Regions from separate parts of the Arthrobacter sp. 2MCAF15 genome, predicted to be linked through region 1. Evidence: riboswitches for the same ligand, from Rfam matches in the RefSeq annotation. Region 1 holds a riboswitch; each other region holds the start of a gene.

Region 1 (7,326 bases):
GGTTCCTCGACGGCGAGGACGTCCTCCCGGTGCCGGACCGGGAATTCGAGGGCGTGCGCGGACCCGTCCAGGACAATTTTGTGCACTTTGCGACGCTGCGTCACGCGGCCCATCGGGTACTCCTTGGCAACATATTCATTTGAGTTTGGCTGATTCCATCATTGCAAGTGCCTGATCCTGAAGCCAGCGCAGCCGGCGGTCGGCATCCCGCGTCGGAGGGCGTTCAGCCCAGGAGGGCGCTCCAGTCGACCGGCCCGTCGCTGGCCGCGGTCTTCCTGGCGGTCCGCTTCGCCGCAGGCTTCGCCACGGGAGCTGCCGAGGCGTCAGGGATCGGCGCACCCCACGGGAGCGCGAACGCGGGGACCAGCTCGCCCAGCTGCACACCATGGGGCGGGACCACCAGGACGCCGTCGGCGGCGGCCAGGCCCCGCATCATTCCCGGGCCGGTGTGCTGCGCCGGGGATGCCATGCCGTAGAGCAGCCGGAAGGGCATGAGCCGGGTCCGGCCGGGATCGGCCTCAATCGTCGAACCGCAGGGCACCTCACTGAGCGGCGGCAGGGAACCGTGCCCCAGGGCCGCGAGGAGCGGGGCTCCGATCGTGGACAGCGCCATCATGGCCGCGAGCGGGTTTCCCGGCAGGCCGAGGATATATCGGCCGTCCGGCAGTTCGGCCAGCACGGCCGGGTGCCCCGGCCGCATCGCGATCCCGTCGATCAGCAGGCGTCCGCCCAGCTCGGCGACCGAACGCCTGAGGTGGTCCGTTCCGGAGCGTCCCGTGCCGCCGGTGGTGATGACGACGTCGGCTGGCAGGCTTTCACCGGCAGGATTGCTGTCCTCGAGGGCGGCGAGCCATTCTGCGTAGGAATCGCCGACCTTCACTTCTTCGGTGCAGATCCCGCCGAGCATTCCTACCACGGCTGCCAGCTGGGGTCCGAACGTGTCGCGGACTTCCCCCGGCGCCGGCCTCCCGGATTGCACCACCTCGGAACCGGTGAAGACCAGTCGCACCACGGCCTTGCCAAGCACCGGAAGCGCGTCGTGTCCGGCCAGGGCGGCGAGGGCCAGGTGGGCGGGATTCAGGACCGCGCCGCTCTTGACCAGGACGTCACCGGCGGCGGCTTCTTCTCCGGCTTTCCTGATGTGGTCGCCGTTGCGCGGGTCCCCCGGCTTCGCGGTGCCGCCGAGTTTCAGCACGGGCAGGCCGTCCTCATCGGCGTCGATGATGCCGCTTTCGCTGCGCAGCACGGCCTTGGCACCGCCAGGGATGAGGCCGCCGGTGGCGATCGGGCTTGCCTGGTGCGGGGCCAGCCGCTGGTCGGGTTCGGCCAGGATCCAGGGACCACCGCCGTTGACGGCCCAGCCGTCCATGGCGGAGGAGGCATAGTGCGGCATGTCCTGCAGGGCCAGCACGTCAGCGGCCAGGGTGCGGCCCAGCGCCTCCCGGAGCGGGACGGGGGCGGCCGGGATGGGCGTGGCACAGTCGAAGGCGAGCTGCCGGGCCTCCTGCCACGTGTGGGCCAGATGCCGGTGCGGCGCGTCCGCAGCGTCCTGGTTCGCGTCCGGCCCTACTGCGTCCTCGTCTACCGTGTCCTCGTCTACTGCGTCGCGGTTCGCGTCCGGCCCTGCTGGGGTCTCCGTGAGGGCGTCCGAGTCCGTGAGGGGGTCCGTGCGGCCGCCTTCGGGGACGTTCCCGCCATGGACGGCCGGTCCGGCGTCGTCCGCAGCCGCAGCCGTCATGCCCCGGGTGCTTCGGCGGCCGCGTAGTCCTTGGCGAGCCGGCGCGCTACGGCCATGGCGTCCTGCATGGACATGGAGTCCGTCGCCTGTCCGGAGCCGGAGGCCAGGCCCGCGGCGTAGCCGGCAATGAATGTGGTCAGCGGCGCGGCCGGGCGCACTATCGAGTGGGCGGCCACCCCTGCCAGGGAGAGGACCTCGTTCACGTCAATCTCAACGTCTTCCAGCTCCAAGGCCTGGAGCAGGGCACGGCACCAGTCTTCCAGCGTTTCATCCTGGCTTTTCACCGTTTGCCTCCATGGTCGAGTTCAGCTGGGGAGTTCCGTGCCGCGGCCCGGACCGAGGCCTGGAATCGTGTCCGATACCCCCAATGCGGACGCATCATCCCAGGTATCAACATCGTCCGTGGACCCCGGGGGAACGCGGACTTCCCGTACGTCCAGCCTAGCAAGAAGGGAGAAGGCCGACGCGTTTTCCAGGCCGCCCCGCTGCCGGGCCTCCGTAACACTTCGTTGTAGCGCGGCCGTGCCATAAAAACCCGCGAGCGGCTGCTTCCGGCCGTCCTGGGAGACGGCCATGACCCCGTCACCGCGGCCCGGTTCCGGCGCGGCCGCCAGGGAGGCCTCCAGCGATTCGGCCAGGACCCGGACGGCAGCGGAGGACCTTGGCATGTCACAGGCAAGGACCAGGGTAAACGGCGCCGGAGCAGCGTCCCCACGCCCGACGGAATGGCCCGAGGCCAGCGCGTCCAGGCCCGCGGCGATGGCAGCGGCCGGCCCGGCGAAGGGCGGCTCCTCCCGGCAGGTCAGGACGCCGTCGGGCAGGTTCCCCGGGTCCGGCCCGACGACGACGGCGCGCCCCGCCCCGCCCGCGGCGCCCAGTGACCGCTCGAGGAGGGTGGCGCCGTCGTACACCAGCCGGGATTTGGGCACGCCGCCCAGGCGGGAGGACCTCCCCCCGGCGAGAATGATGGCATCGAACTCCACCGGCTCAGCCTAGCGCGGCGCCGGCTACGGGCAGATCAGGCACGGCCCGCGCCAGCCCAGAGGTCAGGCGGCCGATTCCGGCAGCAGGAAGGGATCCCAGGCGGGCGTCGGCTTCTCGAGTTCCTTGATCTGCCAGATCGCGCCCTTCGGGGGGCCCGGAACAAACCCGATCTTCCAGCCCATCTCCGCCGGAGTGTGGTCGCTCTTGGCGTTGTTGCAGCGCAGGCAGGCCGCCACCAGGTTCTCCCAGGAATCGGCGCCACCCCGGGACTTGGGCTGGACGTGGTCGATCGTGTGCGCCGCCTTGCCGCAGTAGGCGCAGCGGTGGGCATCCCGGCGGAGCACCCCGCGGCGGCTCACCGCCGTCATGGTGTTGTACCTCGGACGGATGTAGCGGTTCAGCAGGATCACGGACGGGCGGCCCAGGATGTCCTGGGGGCCGACGACGGGGTCGTCCCCTTCCGCCACAACGCTGGCCTTTCCGGTCAGGACAAGGACGAGCGCCCGGCGGAAGGTGATTACCGCCAGTGGTTCATATCCAGCATTCAGAACGAGAGTGCGCATCCGCATACCTCTTCACGGCCGCACCCGCCAGCGGCACGAGGGCCGGCTGCCCTCTGCATGGTCGGGCTATGGATCGACAACACAAGAGTAAACACTCAGGTGCCGGATCACCGAATATTTTTTCACCGGCGCGGCCGTGCGCGCGCAAAGTTCATGGCGCGGTCACGCAAAAGACCCCCGCCAAAGGGCGGGGGTCTTTCGAAATGCTGGAGTGCTGTGGCTTAGCCGCCGACGCGGATGAAGACCGGGCCGGAGCCGACGTTCACGCTGTACAGCGCGGTGGTGCCGCCGTTCCAGCCGCCGTGGACTGCCATGCCGTTGCCGACGTAAACCGCGATGTGGGCCATGCCCACGCCGCCGTTCTGGTAGTAGGCGAGGTCGCCCGGGCGTGCCTCGGCGGCGCTCACGGTGCGGCCCAGGGACAGGTAACCTGCCGGCCAGCCGTGGTAGTGGATGCCGGCCGCGGCCAGGGCGTTGGTGGCGAGGGCGGTGCAGTCCTGCGAAACGCCGATCTGTGCGTAGGCAGCAGCGGCGATGGTCGCGCCAGCTCCGCTGCCGATGCCGGCCGGAGCCTGGGCAGCGACGCCGCCGCTGACGCCAAGCTCGGTGCCGCCGGCGCGGGAGGCCGTGGAGTCCTGGACCTGCACAACGGGCTTCGGGGCCTCAACGACGGGAGCCGGCGTGGTGGTCACGGCGGGCTTCTCGTAGGAGATCGCGATGCTGGAGGCAGCCGAAATGGTGGCCGGAGCGGCGGACTGGACTTCCAGGGCCGAAGCGGAGGTGGATTCGCGCTGAACGTTGGTCTCAGCAGCGTTGGCTGCGATTCCGCTGGTCAGAACCAGGCCGGAAGCTGCGGCGATGACCGCGGCCTGACGGCCCATGCCACCGGCGTTGTCGCCGACAGCCTTAGCAATAACAGCCAGCGAGTTGGTCTTGGTGACCTCGACTCGGTGCCGTGCAACGGTTGCACGAGTAGTCATTAAGTTCTCTCTTTCGTGATCCTTGGACCGCGCGCTTTCGGGCGCGGACTGAGGACGCTCCGGCATCTTGGGGGTACGCCGGATCGCCCCGAAATTGGGTTACTTAGCGAAGGGTGTACTGCGAAGACGCGCCAAAAGCGGAAACTGCATGCTGTCCGGACTCGGTAGAGATTGAGCCTGCGGAACGTGATCCCATCCGGGCGCCTGAAAGGGCGGCACGTGATGTGGATTCCAGCGAGCTCGAAGGAGCCTCGCCGGTGCGCATGCGCGCAGAATTGTGGCGTGAAGACACGAAAGTAGCCTCTCCCAATGCCTACGAGGTGAGCTGTCGGATTCGGATGGGAGTCACCCGGCCGCGCTGCTTCCTTGGAAGCTTTGCGACTTAACCCCTAGGCCTTCTTTCGAAGGCCAAAATTGGTTCCCCCGCCCCTGCCAGACGATGTAATGCGAACGGACCTTGAGCGGTGGCAGAGCTAGGCAATCCACTCAAGAGCGCCAACTTCGGAAAAGTTGGCGTGCTTCAAACCCTACAGCAGTCTTGACCCAATGTCACATTCAGATCACGGCGTGTCACAAGGATTCGATAGCGGTCCATCATCTTTTTAGAGCCATCCGAGCGGGTCAACGACGTCGCCGTTGACCATCACTTCAAAGTGGAGGTGGCAGCCCGTGGAGGCGCCCGTGGTCCCGCTCATGGCGATGACATCTCCGCGCGATACCTTCTGGCCGACCCTGACCGAGGCCGAGGACAGGTGGTTGTACGTGGTCTCCAGGCCGTTGCCGTGGTCAATGACGACCCGGTTTCCGCCGCCATAGGGATGCCATCCGCTGAACGTCACTGTGCCGCTGGCGGCCGCGTGGACGGCCGTACCGCACTGGGCGGCAAAGTCCTGGCCGCGGTGGAACTCGCCCGCACCGCCGGTAATGGGGCTGACACGGTAGCCGAACGGCGAGGCGGTGATCATCTGGTCCAGCGGCGCGCCGAGGGTGCCGGCCGATGCCGCGCGTGTGATGCTGCCCACAGACTGGGCGCTGAGCAGCTGCTTGAGCTTCCCGTCCGGATCACCCTTCGTGGTGACGGCCGTTCGGCTGAAATCGACTTTTGCGGCGGCGGCAGCCGTGACATCCGGCTGTACTGCAGCAGAGAGGGCGCCTGTTCCATCAGCATTGGAGGCCAGCACGGGACTCGTGGCGGGGACCGTCACAGTGAGGACCAGGCCCGTTGCGGCCAGTGCGATGCCGGCCTTCTGCCCGACCCCACTGGCCGCGGCAAATTCCGTTACCTGACGGAACGGGCTGCGCCGCCGCCGGCGTTCATCGCGGTGCGCGTCGCGGGGGCGTTCGGCCATATGCTCTACGGCGGGACGCGGCTCCGGAGCGGGACCGGTCGCGCGGCGACGGCCCCTGGCGGTCTGGGTGGTCAAGAACGGTTCCTCTCTGGATAGCCTGCGAAGTTAGCTGTCGGATTCGGGTCAGAGAGTTCAAAGACCCGGTCCGCCGTTGCAAGCAGCCAGACAGAGAGGCATCCCTGGGGATCCCTCGATGGACGTTGCTTGCCGCTGACGGACTTCACCCCAAGGCTGCTGAAGCAGCAGCCGAAAGTGGTTCCCCCGCCCCTGCCAGGAGGTGGTTCTGCGACTGATCCGCTGGCAGGGCTCGGCTTCGGATCAGGTAACGCTTTGGTATCGGCACTGGCCACTAACTATAGGGGATTAAGCCGTCCGGTAATAAATCCGTAACCCCAGATGTGCAGAACTCATGGGTCGTCCCATGACCGGCGCGTTGTGGCTGGTCAGGCGACTGTTACAAAGACGTGCGCCGCAACCTCGGGCGGCAACTCCAGGGCACCCTCGATATCGGGAACGCGGACCGAGATGTACTCCCCCACCCGCTCCAGCGACACCAGCGCACCAGGCCGAATTCCACCCTCGTCGAGCTGGGCCAGAAGCTCCGGCTCCACCTGGATCGGCTCCGCGAGCCGGTTGACCGTGACCCGCGAACCCGCACCGTAGCCGGCCATGGCCTCCAGCAGGTTCACGGCCCCATCGGCCGGGGCGCCGTTGGACACGCCGCCAAGATCGGCAAGACCGGGAATGGGGTTTCCGTAGGGCGAAACGGTGGGGTGGTCCAGCATCTCAAAAATTCGCCGCTCAACCCGCTCACTCATGACATGCTCCCAGCGGCACGCCTCCTCGTGGACATAGGCCCAGTCGAGTCCGATCACGTCGGCGAGCAGGCGTTCGGCGAGGCGGTGCTTGCGCATGACGCCGATGGCGCGTTTCCGTCCGGTTTCGGTCAGTTCAAGGTGCCGGTCGCCCGAAACAACCACCAGTCCGTCGCGTTCCATCCGGCCGATGGTCTGCGAGACAGTGGGGCCGGAGTGGCGGAGCCGTTCGGCAATGCGGGCGCGCAGAGCAACGATGTTTTCTTCTTCAAGTTCCAGAATGGTCCGAAGATACATCTCCGTAGTATCGATCAGATCAGTCATTCAGCTCAGCTCCTCGAGCGCAGTCCGTGCGTCATTCCCACCGTACCGCGTGCGGGCTGCATGCAGGATGCGCCTGGCAAGAACCGCCGTACGTTCGCATGCCAGCCTAGCCTATTTTGAATTACTCCGGATAATTTTCGTCCGGGCTGGCGCTGCCCCCGAGCGCCCGCGCGCCGGCAGTTCCCGGGCGTCTCAATGACCGGACTGTGACAGGGCCTTTTCCGCGTGGCCGGTACCCGTCAGGCAGAATGAAACAGGCAGAATAAACAGGGGGGCCGTTGTAGCCATCCCCTACCGGGCCACCTTCCAGCCACGCTACGAACCAGCCGAAAATTGGAGCCACTGTGAGCGACACCAGCATCGCGATCCCCGCCAACCTCCTGCCCAAGGACGGCCGGTTCGGCGCCGGTCCGTCCAAGGTCAGGCCGGAACAGATGGAGGCCCTCGCCGCGTCGGCGAAGCTGCTGGGGACCTCGCACCGCCAGGCACCCGTGAAGAACCTGGTCGGCTCGGTGCGCAGCGGCCTGAGCGAATTCTTCCGTGCGCCCGAGGGCTACGAAGTGATCCTGGGCG
Region 2 (7,326 bases), on a different contig from region 1:
GAATCCGAAGCCCAGGAGCGCCCCGGCGAACAGGAGCCAGCGCAGCCGCGCATCCTGGATGGAGCGCAGCACGGCGTAGGCGGCCGCGGTCATCAGCAGCACCAGCAACGCATCGGGGTTGTTGAACCGGAACATCAGCACGGCCACCGGTGTCAGGGCCATGACCGCACCGGCCAGGAGCCCTGCACGGTGGGCCAGCCGGGCGTCGGCCGTGGCGGGCGCCGCGGCCCGGCGCACGGCCAGATAGACGAGCCAGACCGTACCGACCCCCATGAGCGCCTGCGGGACCAGGACGCTCCAAGAACTCAGCCCGAAGATCCGCGCGGACAGCCCCATCACCCACAGCGAGGCCGGCGGCTTGTCCACGGTGATGGCGTTGGCGGCGTCGGACGAACCGAAGAACCAGGCCGTCCAGTCCTGAGACCCGGCCTGTGCCGCCGCGGAGTAGAACGCGTTCGCCCAGCCGGAGGCGCCGAGGTTCCACACGTACAGCACGGCCGTGGCCAGGAGCAGGGCCGCGACCTCCAGCCGGTGCCGCTGCAGCGCCCGGGCGCCCCGGAGGGGCCGCGCGCAACCGGCCGGGGGCCCAAGTCGCCTGGGACGGTCCGGAACTCGGGGCTGCGGCGGGCCCGGCGTGCGGGCCGGTGCCAGGCCGGGGCGGGGGCTCAGGGTGTCAGTCATGGTGGCCTAGGCTCCCAGCTTGTACACGGTGGAGTTGCCCACGGTCTGGGCCTGGTAGTTGGCCGCGACCCAGGTGGCGACCTCGGAGTTGCCCCCGCGGCCTCCGCCCATGCCGCCCATGCCGCCGGAGATGAAGTAGCCGATCTCGCCGCGGTCCACCATCGCCTGGAACTGCGCAAGGGTGGGGTAGGGGTCGCCGCCGTTCCAGCCGCCGAGGGCGATCACGCTGGTGCCGGTGGCGAGTTCCAGGCTGGCGGCCTGGGTGGCGCCGGAGACAATCGCGGACCACTTGGCGTTGGAGGACTGCAGCAGCGCTGTCAGCTCTGCCGAGGCTGTTTCCCCGCCGGGGCCGCCGGCGGCTAAGCCGCCCGTGCTGCCGCTGGTGCTGCTGCCAGTGCTGCTACCGGTGCCGTCACGGCCGGTCCTGCCTGCCGCCCCGAAGCCGCCGCCCATCGCGGAGGCGGTGGGCCCGGAGGTGGGGATCGAACCGGAATGCGGCTGGGCCACGGTGGCCAGCGTCCACGCGGTGCTCCCGAGCCCGCCGGCGAGCAGGGCCAGGATCACGACGCCGGCCGTGGCGGCCTTGCGGAACCGTGCCGGAAGGCCGGCCAGGCTGTCCACCCGCAGGAGCAGCGCGGCGGCGGCGAGGACGCCAAGGACCACCACGATCACCCGCAGACCGGGAAGCCAGGCCGGGTCGCGGCCCAGGAGCACCGCGGACCAGACCGAGGTGGCCAGAACTGTCACAGCCAGGACAATCCGGGCGGGCCAGTAGGCCCTGCCCCGCCACAGTTCGAGGGAGCCGATGCCCGCCAGGGCCGCAATCGCGGGGGCCAGGGCCACGGCGTAGTACGGATGCACGGTGCCGCTCATGAAGCTGAAGATTCCGGCGGTGATTACCAGCCAACCGCCCCACAGCAGGAGCGCCGCCCGGGTCTTTGAGGTCCGGGCCTCACGCCGCGTGAACCAGAGGCCGGCGACCAGCAGGATCAGGGCTGCCGGCAGCAGCCAGGACACCTCGCCGCCAAAACTGGTCCCAAACATGCGGGTGATCCCGGCCGTGCCGCCGAAGCCCACGTTGCCGTTGCCCCCCGGGCCGCCGGCATTGCCTCCGGGCATTCCCCCGCCGGAACCGGTGATCCGGCCCAGGCCGTTGTAGCCGAACGTGAGTTCCAGGAAGCTGTTGGTCTCCGAGCCTGCCATGTAGGGGCGGATCGAGGTCGGGGTCAATTGGAACAGGGCAATGTAGCTTCCGGCCACCACCACAATGCCTGCGCCGGCGCCCAGCAGGTGCAGGAGCCGGCGGCCGAGTGTAGTGGGCGCCGCCCACAGGTAGGCCAAGGCCAGCCCGGGAACGATCAGGAAGCCCTGCAGCATCTTGGACAGGAAGGCCAGGCCGATCACCGCGCCAGCCGCGGCAAGCCACTTCCAGCCGGGCTTCTCGATGGCGCGCGTGGTGAGGTAGGCGGCCAGCACCAGGCACATGGTCAGCATGGCGTCCGGGTTGTTGAACCGGAACATCAGGGCCGCCACCGGGGTCAGCGCCAGGGCGCCGCCGGCGAGCAGGCCCGCGGCCGGTCCGGACACCCGCTTGACGGTCAGGTACAGAAGGCCGACGGCGGCCACGCCCATGAGTGCCTGGGGAATGAGCATGCTCAGTGCCGAGAACCCGAAGATCCGTCCCGCCAGGGCCGGGATCCAGAGAGCCGCTGGCGGTTTGTCTACCGTGATGGCATTGCCGGGGTCGAGGGAGCCGAAGAGCAGCGCGGTCCAGTCCTTGGTCCCGGCCTGGATTGCTGCGGCGTAAAAGGAGTTGGCGTAGCCGGTGGCTTCCAGGTTCCACAGGTACAAGGCCGCGGTGACCACCAGCAGCAGCGCCGCCGAGGGCCGGACCCAGCGGGGCTGCCGGCCGAACAACAGGCGGTCCCGGCTGCTAAGGGGTGCGGGCGGGTTGGGTGGCGCGCCGGCGTCCTCGGATGCCGGGACGGTCGTTTCCGGGTCCAGGGGCGGGCTGCCGGCCGGTGAACCGGCACGGGAGCCGGCGGTGGGGCTGATGGTTGCCGTCATTTACTTGGCCTTTTCTGTGCGGGTTCTGTATGGGGGAGGGAAGCCTCGGGGGCGGCGGGCACCGGAGCGGTGCCGGGGACGATGGGCTCCGCAACGGTGATGGCGGCGTCCGGCGCCGGGACGGTGTTAGTCCGCCGGGGGTGGAAGACCACCAGCCGGAAGAGCAGGAATTTCACGGCAGTGGCGGCCAGATTGGCGGCGGTGACCGTAAGCAGTTCGAGCCAGCGGTCCGGTGTGGCTCCTGACGTGGCGTGAACCAGGGCGAGGGCGCCCGAGGTCAGGGCCAACCCGATCCCGAAGACCAGCAGCCCCTCGAAGTGATGGCGGGCGGCCTGACTGCCGCCCTGGATGCCGAACGTGAAGCGCCGGTTGGCCGCGGTGTTGGCCACGGCGGTGGTGAGCAGCGCGAGGAAGTTTGCCAGCTGCGGGTCCATGAATTGTCGGCAGAGCAGGAAGATTGCCAGGTACGCCAGGGTGGAGGCCACCCCGATGCTGCCGAAGCGGACCAGCTGCCCGAAGAGGCTTCCGCCGGGGCTTTGTTCCTGGAACCGCGAGGACGCCGGCAGCGGTCCGCGGGCCAGTGCGGCGCGCAGTTCGGGAACCGGGATCCGGCCCGAAACCAGGTCCCGGCTCAACCGTGCCATGCCGCGCAGGTCCGCGAGGGCGGTCTGGACGATGTCCACGCTGGAATCGGGGTCGTCGGTCCAGTCCACCGGGACTTCGTGGACGCGCAGGCCGCACTTTTCTGCCAGCACCAGCAGCTCGGTGTCGAAGAACCAGGCGTTGTCCAGGGTGTGGGGGAGCAGTTGCCGGGCCACGTCCGCCCGGATCGCCTTGAACCCGCACTGGGCGTCGCTGAAGTGGGCCCCCATGAGGGACTGCAGCAGGAAGTTGTAGCTGCGCGAGATGAACTCCCGCTTGGGTCCGCGGACCACGCGTGAGTTGCGGGTCAGCCGGGTGCCGATCGCCAGATCGGAGTGCCCCGAAATGAGCGGGGCGAGCAGGGGGCCGAGGGCCGCCAGGTCCGTGGAAAGGTCCACGTCCATGTAGGCCAGGACCGGCGACGGCGAGGAGAGCCAAACTTTGCGAAGCGCGTTTCCCCGGCCCTTTTCAGCCATGTGGACCACCATCACTTCGCGCAACTCGCGGGCCACGCGCTCCGCGGTCTTGAGGGTTCCGTCGGTGCTGGCGTTGTCCGCCACAGTGATCCGGAAAGAGTGCGGGAAGGCGCCGATAAGGTACGCGTGGAGCCGGCGCAGGCACGCTTCAAGGTCCCGCTCCTCGTTGAAGACCGGAATCGTGACGTCCAGCAACGGTGTGCTGCCGCGTGTGTCAATGGGTGCGCGCCGGCCGCCGGGGCCGGTAAGCGCTCCGGCGAACGGTCCCGGGGCCGGCGCATCGGCCACGGTCAGGCCCGACGATGCGGGCCCGGACGATGCAGGCCCCGACGGCTCAAGTCCGGACGGGGAGGGCGGGGCCGCCGGACCGGCCGGCGTCGCCGTGGAACGGGACAGGGTTCCTGTGGCCTGGTCTGTGAATGTCATGGCTCAACTTTCGCGCCGGCCCATATGAGGGCTTTAGGGCCAAGCTGTGCGGGGGCTGTGGAAGTCCGGCGCCAGGCCGGCCGGCCAAAATCGTACCGGCCGCGGACGCACAGGAGGCCCCGGATCCACGTGGATCCGGGGCCTCAACCACCCTCGCCGGGCGGTCCGGCTAGTGCCGGTTTAGTACCAGTTGTGTGCGTAGTGGAAGTTCAGCGCGCCGCAGGGGGAGCCGTAGCGTTCCTTGACGTAGTTCAGGCCCCAATTGATCTGGGTCCGGTAGTTGGTCATGTAGTCGGCACCGGCGCTCGCCATCTTCGAGGCGGGCAGGGACTGAACCACTCCGTAGGCGCCGCTGCTGGCGTTGGTGGCGGTGGTCTTCCAGTCCGATTCCTTGGTCCAGAGCTTCTGCAGGCACTGCATCTCACCAGGGGCCCAGCCATAGCTGCCCAGCTGGGACGCGGCGTACGCCTGGGCTCCGGCGGGGTCGTCGACAGCAACCGGTGCGGGGGCGGGAACAGCTGCCGGTGCCGGTGCCGATGCGGGAGCGGGGGCCGGTGCAGGAGCGGCTGCGGGAGCCGGTGCCGGTGCGGGAGCGGCCGCGGGAGCCGGGGCCGGTGCGGGCGCAGCAGCAACCGGGGCGGCCGGGGGCTCGGCGGCCTTGACTTCCGAGAGCGTGGGTGCCACGTTTTTTTCCGCCGGAGCGGCGATCTGGACTCGTTCGAAGTTGAGCTTGGCCAGCGGATCGGCGCTCGTGGCCGTTTGGCTGCCCGCAGCATTCGTGTGAGTGCCCGGCTCCGCCGCCTGGCTGGCGGCGCCGCCTCCCACCAGCAGGGCGCAAGCGGCGGTTACGACGGCGGCGCGGCGTGCAGTGATGCCGAGTCCGGTAGTCAGCTTGGACAGGGCGGATGCCTGCGTGGCTGGTTCGGCGCGGTGGCGCGACTTGGTGGAGCGGAAATGGGAATCGCCGTCAGGGCGCGTTTGTACCTGGAGTTCAGTCATGATGGGCCTCTCAACGCCGGCGGAGTTAGCTGTCGGGTTCGGATGAGGTCATCCGGCCGCACGGAAAATCACGTGTCGGCTTCACCCCGAGGGCGCATGAATGCAGAATGCCCGGGAACTCTGGGTCCCCCGCCTCTGCCTGGTCCAGCGGAATCCGGGAAGCGGCAGAGTTTGGCGTCCGTCCGGATATGCGGCACCAATGGAGGCCGCACCACAACGACGCTACAGGACCTCGGCGCTTAAGTCACATTTTGGTAACAGGAGTCACAGCGGGCGGGGTGTCGGCTTGCGCAGGAACATTGCGCGGGTCGGCGGTGAATCCTGCTGGGCCTACAACGACGGCGGCGCCGCGGGCAGCCGCACCGCAAACTCCGTGCGGCCGGGCCGGGAGGTGACTTCAACGGTGCCCCCGTGGGCCTCCACAATCGACTGGACAATGGACAAGCCCAGACCGCTCGTGCCCTCCGAGGTCGGGGCGTGAGCAGCTGCCCCGGCACTGCCACGGCTGCCGGAAGGAGTACCGGAAACGGCCCCGGAAGCCGGGCGGACGGCGGGCCCGGACCTGGCCCCCGCCGTCGCAGCGACCGGTGTGTTGGCGGGGCTGGCGGTGGGATTGGTGCGCGCGGCGTCGGCCCGTGCGAACCGGGCGAAGACCCGGCCGATGAATTCCGGGGCGATGCCGCTGCCGTTGTCCGTCACGGTAACCACGGCGCTTCCATCCGCCGAACGCATCACGCCCGTGACCACCGTGGTCCCGGGGTCCGTGTGCTTGCGCGCATTGGACAGGAGGTTGGCGAGGACCTGGTGAAGCTGGGTCGCATCGCCGCGGACCACCACGGGCTCCTCCGGAAGTTCCAGCTGCCAGACGCGGTCCGGGGCCATGACTTTCTCATCGCTCACCGTCTCAATGGCCAGCTGCGTGAGGTCGACGTCGCTGACCTTCAGCGGCTGTCCCTCGTCCAGGCGCGCCAGTAAAAGCAGGTCCTCAACCAGGGTGGTCATGCGTTCGGACTGGCTTTGCACGCGGGCGAGGGACCTCTCGCCGTCGGCGGTGAAGTGCTCTGTCATCCGCATCAGCTCGGTGTAGCCGCGGATAGCCGTCAGCGGCGTGCGGAGTTCATGCGAGGCATCGGCGACAAACTGCCGCACCTTCATCTCGCTCTCCTGCCGCGCCTCCAGGGCGTTGGAGACGTTGTCCAGCATCTGGTTCAGCGCATAGCCCACGCTGCCCACCTCCGTGCCCTGGTGGGCGGCCGACGCCGGGACGCGCACCCCGAGCGCCACCTCACCTGCGTCCAGCGGCAGGCGGGAGACCTTGGTGGCGACCTCGGAGAGTTGTTCCAGCGGCTTCATGGTCCGCCGGATCAGGGCCGTGCCGGCCAGGCCGATCAGCACGAGTCCGCCTGCGGAGACCACCACCATGGTCCAGACCAGCGAGGCCAGGGTGCTTTGCTTTTCGGCCAGCGGAAGCCCGGTGACAATCACGTCGCCATAAGGTGTGCGGACGGCGGTGAGCCGGTAGGCGCCGACCGTGAGGTTGCGATCCACGGGCACGCCGTTGGGGGTCAATGCCAGGAGGACCGCGTTGTCCTCTGGGGAGAGGCTCTTGCGGGTGGCGTCTCCGGCCAGGAACCCGGGGTTGCTGACCTCGCCGTCCTGTATGCGGGCGTTGAGCGTCCCGATGCCCTGGCCCCGGGCATCGAGAGGGTCGGGGCGGCCGCCGGCGGTGCCGGGCAGGGGCCGGCCGAACTCGCTGGACCGGTGCGAAGCATTGCTGAGCTGGTCATCGAGCTGCCGGGTCAGGAACAGGTCCATGGAGGCGTAGCTGAACAGTCCCACGGCGCCGCAGATGGCGACCAGCAGCGCCATGGCAACCAGGACCAGCCGGGTGCGCAAATGCCAGGTGGACGGGTTGCGCCAGTCGCGTCCGGGGACGCGGGTCATGCCGGAAAGGGTGGGCACGGATCAGTCCGCCGGTTTCAGGACGTAGCCGGCGCCGCGCACCGTGTGGATCATGGGAGCGTGGTTGGCGTCG
Region 3 (7,326 bases), on a different contig from region 1:
CCTTCCGCCGTGCGGTCGCTGAAGACTGAGAGGAACTGAGAATGCACGCTGTGGACGTTTTTGCCCTCCTTCCGGCCGCCCACGCCGCCGGGACACCCTCGCTGCTGGACCCGGCAAGCCTGCTCGCCGGGCTGGGCCCGGCCGCCTTGGGCGTCATCGCGCTCATGGTCTTCATCGAATCGGGCGTGCTTTTTCCCTTCCTGCCCGGGGACTCGTTGCTGTTCACCGCAGGCCTGCTGCACCAGCAGCTGCACGTGACGTTGCCGGTGCTGATCGGCGTCGTCACCGCGGCTGCCGTCGCCGGGGACCAGGTTGGTTACATGCTGGGGCGGAAATTTGGCCGGCGATGGTTCAAGGACGATGCCCGCATCCTGAAGACAGCACACCTGACCTCCACGGAAGACTTCTTCCGCCGCCATGGCGGCGCCGCCGTCGTACTGGCCCGCTTCGTCCCCATGGTCAGGACGTTTGCTCCGCTGACCGCCGGGATCGCGCGCTATGAGTACAAGTACTTCACCCTCTGGAACGTCATTGGCGCGGTGGCATGGTCCGTCTCCGTAACGATGCTGGGCACCTGGCTGGGACACTTTGACATCATCGCCCGGAACATCGACGTCATTGCCGTCGCCATGGTCCTGGTCTCGGTGGTGCCGGGGGTCGTGCATTTCCTCAAGCGCCGCCGCAACATTCGGCGCGCCGACGCCACAGCAGACGCCACTACGGGCGACACGGCGGAGGCAACAGACGACGGACTGCGGACTGTGGAAATGGCCGCGGAAGAATAGCTGGCATGAGAACCGCTGACCGCCCGTCCCTGCTGCTCGTCGAGGACGATGCCGTCCTGGGGCCGCTCATCGCCGAGCTCCTCGATCCGGACTACCGGGTCCAGCTTGTCACCAACGGCCGTGATGGCCTCCACCACGGACTGACCGGGGCCTGGGACGTCATGGTGATCGACCGAGGGCTGCCCGTGATGGACGGCATCGCCCTCATCGCAGCGCTGCGGTCGAAAGGCATTGCCACGCCCATCCTGATCCTGACCGCCCTGGGCGACGCCGACGAGAAGGTCAGGGGCCTGGACGCGGGGGCCAACGACTACGTGACCAAGCCGTTCGACGCCGGCGAACTGGCCGCCCGCCTGCGCGCCCTGACGCGCACCTTCCCTTCTCCGGCCCCGGCTCAGGTGATGATCGGGGACTGGGAACTGGACCCGACGCAGCGCTCCGTCCGGTCCGTCTACGGGCACACGGTGCCGCTGACCGCGAAGGAATGCCAGCTGCTGGCAGCCCTGGCAGCGGAACCCGGCCGCGTGTTCACCCGGGACGAGCTCCTCGCGGCGTACTTCCACGCCTCGGACCAGCCCGGCGTGATCGATACCTATGTTCATCACCTGCGCCGGAAGATTTGCAAGGCCGTCATCCGTACGGTTCACGGCGTCGGTTACCAGATTGGCGACGCTCATGAATAACGGCGGGATCTCCGGCGGAAACCCGGACCACTCGATACTGCGCAAGGCCTCGCTCAAGGTCGCGCTGCGGATCAGCGCCGCGTGCGCAGTCATGGTCCTCGGGCTCTTCGCCGCCACTGCGCTCTACCTCATGAATCAGCTGGCCCATCCTGAAGTGCCCGGCTCGGCAGCGGCCGGGACGGCCTACGCGTACCTGGATTCCAAGGATGTCCTCGAAGCCATGGTCATCGCCGGTGTGGCGGGAATCCTGCTGGCCGGCATTCTCGGGTGGCTCAGCGCGCGCAGCGCCATCCGCCCCCTCGGTGATGCCCTGGCCCGGCAACGGCGCTTCGTCCAGGACGCGAGCCACGAATTGCGAACGCCCTTGACCATCCTGGATACCAGGATCCAACTCGCCCAGCGAAACACGGTGCCCGGCTCCAGGCAAAGCCAGGACCTGGCCCGGATCCGGGAGGACGCTGCGACGCTGACCGGGATTGTCAACGAACTGCTGCTCGCCGCGACGGCGGACGCCCCGGACCGCTCCGCACCCCCTGCCGATCTCGCCGACGCCGCCGCAGGCGTCGCAGGGAGCCTCCAATTGGTGGCAGACCAGCGTGAGGTCCGCATGGATTTCTCCGCCGACGCCCGGCCGTTGGCCCGCATCGAGAAGAATGCGCTGCGCCGTGCCGTGCTGGCCCTGGCGGACAACGCCCTCGCGCACACTCCTCCGGGCGGCCGTGTGACCATCAGGACCTCGATCGAGCAGAACAGCGCGGTGATTACCGTCGCGGATACAGGAACCGGGATTACCGGCGTGGATCAGGCCCGGATCTTTGACCGCTTCGTCCGGACCGCCAGCACCGGCGGCTCACACGGACAGCGGAGCTTTGGCATCGGCCTGGCTTTGGTCCGCGAGATCGCCGTCGCCGCTGGCGGCGCCGTCGAGGTGGCTGCGACTGGAGCCGAGGGAACGGTCATGAAGATGACGCTTCCGCTGGCCGGAAGCGTCACTGCCTGAAGCGGCAATGCCTGAAGTGGTGTGCCCCTGGACACACGGCAATGCTGGCAGATAGGACGGCAGACACAGAAAAGACCGGCGATCGATTGCCCCCAAAGGAAATCGATCGCCGGTCTTTCCGGGTTGCCTGGCCCCGGCAGGGCTGCCTGGCCCCTACTGGAATAGGAGCGCTGGATTAGGCGCGGACGAAGGTCACGCCACCGGTCGCGGTGAGCCAGGACAGCGGGTGGACCATGGTCTGGTTCTTACCGTTCATGCCGCCGCTGATCACCTGGCCGTTGCCGGCGTAGATGCCAACGTGGCCGGACTGGACCACCATGTCGCCAGGCTGCGGGGTGCCCACAACGGTTCCGAGGCCAAGGAATGCCCGGGGACCGATGTCGCCAACGGGCTTGCCTGCGGCGCCAAGGGCCTTTTCGACCATGGCGGTGCAGTCCTGGGTGATACCCAGCTGGCTGTAGGCGGCAGAAAGCATGATGGCGTTGCGTCCGCCGGCGGGCGCCGCAGCCGGCGCGGCGGCGGGGGCCGACTGCACCTGCACTGTTGCCTTAGGTGCTGCTGCGGGCGCTGCCGCCGGGGCAGCTGCGGGAGCCGGTGCCGCGGCAACAGGCTGTTCGATGACCGGCGCGGCGACGGAAGCCACCGCGGGGCGGTCGAAGCTGATCTTGACGCTGGAATCGGCGTTGACGGGGGCGCTGACCTGTCCCGCTACGTCCACCTTGGAGGCCGGAGCGGAGTCCCGCTGCACGGGGGTCGAGGCGGCGTTGGCGGCCATCGAGCCCGTCAGCACCAGCCCGGAGGCGGCGGCGAGAATGGCGCTATGGCGCGCAAAAGTACTGATTGAAGACATGGATGTAGCCTCTCCCAATGCCTGCGAGGTGAGCTGTCGGATTCGGATGGGAGTCACCCGGCCGCACTCCCGGGCCCGTCATGGCGGGCGCTGTGCGGCTTCACCCCAAGACCTGCATGTCAGCAGGCCAAAAGTGGTTTCCCCGTCTCTGCCGGCGTCGATGCGAGTTACCCCCGGGGCCGCGGCAGAGTTAGGCAATCGGCTGGGGAGCGCCTGTATCGGAGAAACAGGCACCTAACCACCGTAACGCGAACCGCACGCCAATGTCACATTCAGGTAACGGAGGCCACAGTGCCGTCCGTCGGTTGCCCATGGGGCGGGGCCGCATCCGAACGTAGGATGATGCCATCAGCACCACCTCGAAGCGGAGGCCCGAAATGAACAGCCTGTGTGTCGCCATCTGCCAGTTGAGCAGCCAGCCCAAGGAGGATTTCGACGTCAATACCGAGCTGCTGATCTTGGACGGCCGGGACGTCCATGTGGCCACCTGGGATGCGGAACCTCGTGACAGGGGCTTCGACGAGCACGTGCTCAATGACCGGGTGGACTCGCTAGGCTACATGGTTGTCAACGACTGGGCCTTCCTGGAGGGAAAGGCCTACGCCGTGGTGGAACGGCGGTCAACGACCTCCTGATTGCCAACACCCAGGCCACTGCAGGGTCAACGGGACTAATCTCTTTCCATGACGAAGGACCCGGTGGCCACGGACGCCACCATCCAGGCCGAGCCTGCTGCCCCGGTGGGCCCCGGGCAGGTCCGGCGGGGCGAGCCGTGACGTTCCTGTCCCTGGCGCTGATCGCCGTCGTCGCACTGGCCGGCCCGCTTCTGGCGCTGCCGGTGCGCTGGCGGTTGCCCGTGGTGCTGGGAGAGCTGCTGGCCGGCATCGTGATCGGGCGCTCGGGCCTGGCCCTGGTTGATCCGGCGGACCCGACGTTCAGCCTGCTGGCCAATATCGGGTTTGCGCTAATGATGTTTGTGGCCGGAACCCATGTTCCCGTGCGGGATCCGCAGATCCGCTCCGCCCTCGGCAGTGGTTCCCGCCGCGCCGCTGCGTGCGCGGCGGCAGCGGTGGCGGTCGGAACCGGCATAGGCCTGCTCTTTGGGACTGGACATGCTCCCCTCTACGCAGTGCTTCTGGCATCCTCCTCAGCCGCGCTGGTCCTGCCGATCATCGATTCCCTCCGCCTCGGCGGACCCCACGTCATCTCCATGACTGCGCAAGTGGCCATCGCGGACGTAGCCTGCATAGTGGCGCTGCCGCTCATGGTGGACCCGCCGCACGCGCTCCGGGCGGCGCTGGGCGTGCTCACGGTGACCGGCTGCGCGGTGGTTCTCTTTGTCGTACTGCGCTGGCTCGATCGCAGGGGAATCAACGGGCGCATGCACCGACTTTCCGAAAGCCGCAAGTTTGCCCTCGAGCTGCGGATCCAGCTGGTGGTTCTCTTCGCCCTGGCCGCGGTCGCGACGTGGAGCAACGTGTCCGTGATGTTGGCAGGCTTTTCCCTCGGCCTGGCGGTGGCCGCCGTCGGGGAACCGAGGCGGCTGGCCCGGCAACTGTTCGCCCTCAGCGACGGCTTCCTGGGTCCGGTGTTCTTCGTCTGGCTGGGCGCATCACTGACCCTTAAGGACCTGGCCGGACATCCGGACATGATCGCCCTCGGTGTGGCGCTGGGCGTCGGCGCCCTGTTGACGCACGCCGCCCTGGTGGTACTGGGGCTCCCGTTGCCCCTCGGAGTGCTGTCGGCGGCCCAACTCGGCATACCTGCCGCGGCGGCGAGCATCGGGACGCAACTCCAGGTCCTGCTCCCGGGCGAGGCCGCGGCCCTGCTGGTGGGCGCGCTGGTCACCATAGCCGCGAGCGCCGTCGCCGGATCACGGGCCGCCAGGGGTTTCTCGCTGCCCGCAAAGGCCGGCGGCAGGTCCGGCGATACCGGCAGCGCCGTAGGACCAAGCGGACCGAGCGGACCGAGCGGACCGGGAGGGCCGAAAGACTGAACAAGGCGACGGGCTGGGGCGCCTGCCAGACGGCACCCTCCGGCCGTGCCGGACGGAGGGTTCTGGGGGTCACCCCACGGCTGTGAATTGCAGCTCGGGTCGCCTCTTGGCCATCTCGGCGCGGACGCGGAACACCGCTTCCCGGACCGCACCGTCGTCTGCGTCGGCGTCGGCGTCGAACTTCCCGGAAGGCTCGCCGAGCACCGCGGTGGCGTGACGGATGAACCGGTCCCAGTCCCCCGCCCCGGAGCGCAGCGCCAGCAACGGCGAGAGCAGCGCGGCCCGGCGCAGCCAGGCATCGGGCTCGCGCACCCACCGGTCCAGCACGCTGTCGGCCCGCACCCTGGCCAGGACGTCGAGCCCGTCCACCAGGGGCCCGACGACGTCGACGGCGAGCGGATCCACGAGGTCCCGCAGCCGCGCCTCCCGGATGAAGCCCTCCAGCCGGGTGAGGTCGGTATTGGTCAGCAGCTTCACATTGGCCTGCAGCAGCACCACGGCGGCCAGGCGGCGCTCGAAAACCGGCGCCGTCGACAGCTGCGCGCCCCACAGCTCGGAGCTCAGCGCAGCGATCTCATCGCGGGACAGCCCGGGATAGCGGCGGCCGGCATCCCGAACGGTCCCGCGCACGGCACCCACGGAAGCACCGTAGTACCGGAGTCCCCGGCCTCCCGGCTCCTGTTCCAGCCGGGACTGCAGCTCGTCGGCACGGCGCCAGGAGCCCTCCCGCTGCAGTGCGAGGTCAATGAATTCGCCAGCATCACTCACGTGTCCATTCTTTCCCCTAGCGGCTCGGGGTGGAAACGCGGGGCATCTTCGCCTTGATCGGCCGGCCGAGCTTATCTGCCTAGACTGATATGGCAAGTCTCCGATCGAAAGCGGTTCACGCAACCATGCACACCAAACTGACACTCGCCGCCGCACTTTCCGCCATGACGCTGGCGGTGGCAGCGTGCGCAGGCCCCGGGCCGTCTACTGCACCCTCTACCGCACCGCCGTCTGAGTCTCCCGCGACATCCGCGGCGCCGGCCCCGGATTTTGCGTTGGACATCGCGGGGGCGCCGGGTCGGATCGCCCAGGCCGGTCTCGCGGTGCTGACGGCGGAGGGCAACGTGGACCACTATCACGCGCATCTGGACGTGCTGAAAGACGGCAAGCCTGTCGCGGTGCCGGCCAATATCGGCATAACGGCGGGACCCGACCACAGGGCCAACGGCATCTCGGCGCTGCACACCCACGACACCACAGGCGTGGTGCACATCGAATCCCCCACCGCGGGCCAGGTCTTCAGCCTCGGGCAGCTCCTGACGGAATGGGGTGTCCTCGGTGGCAGCGGCGCCCCGGGCACCGGAACGGGTCCGCTGGACGGCTGGACCCTCTACGTGAACGGCGAGAAGTACAACGCCGGGATCCGGGACCTGCCTCTGAGGGCGCACGACGAGATCGTCCTGTCCTACGGCACCGCGCCGGCGAAGATCCAGGCCTCCTACGATTTCCCGCCTGGAGAGTGAAGCGAGCAAGGGCGGCCGCAGGCTGCACGCCCGCCGCGCCGTAGCTATGCACAATTGTGCAGCAGTCTGACCATTTAGCCCCACAGGCAGCACTCCCGCCCTAAAAGCCTGCACGAACGTGCAATGTAGCGATATCTGCGGAACGCCCTTCCTAGCATGAAGTGATAGAAGTGAGCCGGATCACTGCGGGGGCTGATCCCCTACCTCGCTTCCCATCACACAGACCGTCACTGATGACGCGTCCAACCGAAGAGGTACTCCGTGTCCTACCCCAGAACGCCCGCAGCACTCGCCGCGCTGGCAACCACAACCCTGGCACTGGTTTCCGCAGCCCTGATGGGCATGCCGGCAGCCCAGGCCGCTACCAGCGACGTTTCGCCACCGGGCGCCAACGACTGGACCTGCAAGCCCTCGGCAGCCCACCCCTACCCGGTAATCCTGGTACCGGGGACCTTTGAGAGCATGGCAAAAAACTGGGCCACGATTTCGCCGGCGCTCAAG

What was found. Region 1 has a riboswitch for cyclic di-AMP ahead of AB4089_RS14175 (M23 family metallopeptidase). Riboswitches for the same ligand answer to the same signal wherever they lie in the genome.
Region 2: it holds a riboswitch for cyclic di-AMP, as region 1 does, so the genes downstream of both, AB4089_RS19610 (hypothetical protein) here and AB4089_RS14175 (M23 family metallopeptidase) in region 1, are expected to answer to the same signal.
Region 3: it holds a riboswitch for cyclic di-AMP, as region 1 does, so the genes downstream of both, AB4089_RS08445 (hypothetical protein) here and AB4089_RS14175 (M23 family metallopeptidase) in region 1, are expected to answer to the same signal.

What each region holds. Positions count from the first base shown of each region.
Region 1 covers NZ_JBFRGZ010000012.1:22,669-29,994, reverse strand. The annotation lists gene fdhD (formate dehydrogenase accessory sulfurtransferase FdhD) at 1-113, opposite strand, end outside; gene AB4089_RS14200 (molybdopterin molybdotransferase MoeA) at 224-1,738, opposite strand; gene AB4089_RS14195 (DUF6457 domain-containing protein) at 1,735-2,022, opposite strand; gene mobA (molybdenum cofactor guanylyltransferase) at 2,044-2,721, opposite strand; gene AB4089_RS14185 (HNH endonuclease) at 2,785-3,285, opposite strand; gene AB4089_RS14180 (NlpC/P60 family protein) at 3,507-4,265, opposite strand; cyclic di-AMP (ydaO/yuaA leader) riboswitch at 4,562-4,731, opposite strand; gene AB4089_RS14175 (M23 family metallopeptidase) at 4,868-5,689, opposite strand; cyclic di-AMP (ydaO/yuaA leader) riboswitch at 5,694-5,907, opposite strand; gene AB4089_RS14170 (metal-dependent transcriptional regulator) at 6,058-6,753, opposite strand; gene serC (phosphoserine transaminase) at 7,098-7,326, shown strand, end outside.
Region 2 covers NZ_JBFRGZ010000021.1:25,224-32,549, forward strand. The annotation lists gene AB4089_RS19595 (glycosyltransferase family 39 protein) at 1-681, opposite strand, end outside; gene AB4089_RS19600 (glycosyltransferase family 39 protein) at 688-2,748, opposite strand; gene AB4089_RS19605 (glycosyltransferase) at 2,745-4,292, opposite strand; gene AB4089_RS19610 (hypothetical protein) at 4,473-5,291, opposite strand; cyclic di-AMP (ydaO/yuaA leader) riboswitch at 5,294-5,451, opposite strand; gene AB4089_RS19615 (HAMP domain-containing sensor histidine kinase) at 5,622-7,235, opposite strand; gene AB4089_RS19620 (response regulator transcription factor) at 7,257-7,326, opposite strand, start outside.
Region 3 covers NZ_JBFRGZ010000005.1:169,892-177,217, reverse strand. The annotation lists gene AB4089_RS08465 (phosphatase PAP2 family protein) at 1-39, shown strand, start outside; gene AB4089_RS08460 (DedA family protein) at 42-785, shown strand; gene AB4089_RS08455 (response regulator transcription factor) at 791-1,468, shown strand; gene AB4089_RS08450 (sensor histidine kinase) at 1,461-2,468, shown strand; gene AB4089_RS08445 (hypothetical protein) at 2,644-3,318, opposite strand; cyclic di-AMP (ydaO/yuaA leader) riboswitch at 3,323-3,522, opposite strand; gene AB4089_RS08440 (hypothetical protein) at 3,696-3,953, shown strand; gene AB4089_RS08435 (cation:proton antiporter) at 4,091-5,314, shown strand; gene AB4089_RS08430 (DNA alkylation repair protein) at 5,384-6,082, opposite strand; gene AB4089_RS08425 (DUF4430 domain-containing protein) at 6,208-6,825, shown strand; gene AB4089_RS08420 (esterase/lipase family protein) at 7,162-7,326, shown strand, end outside.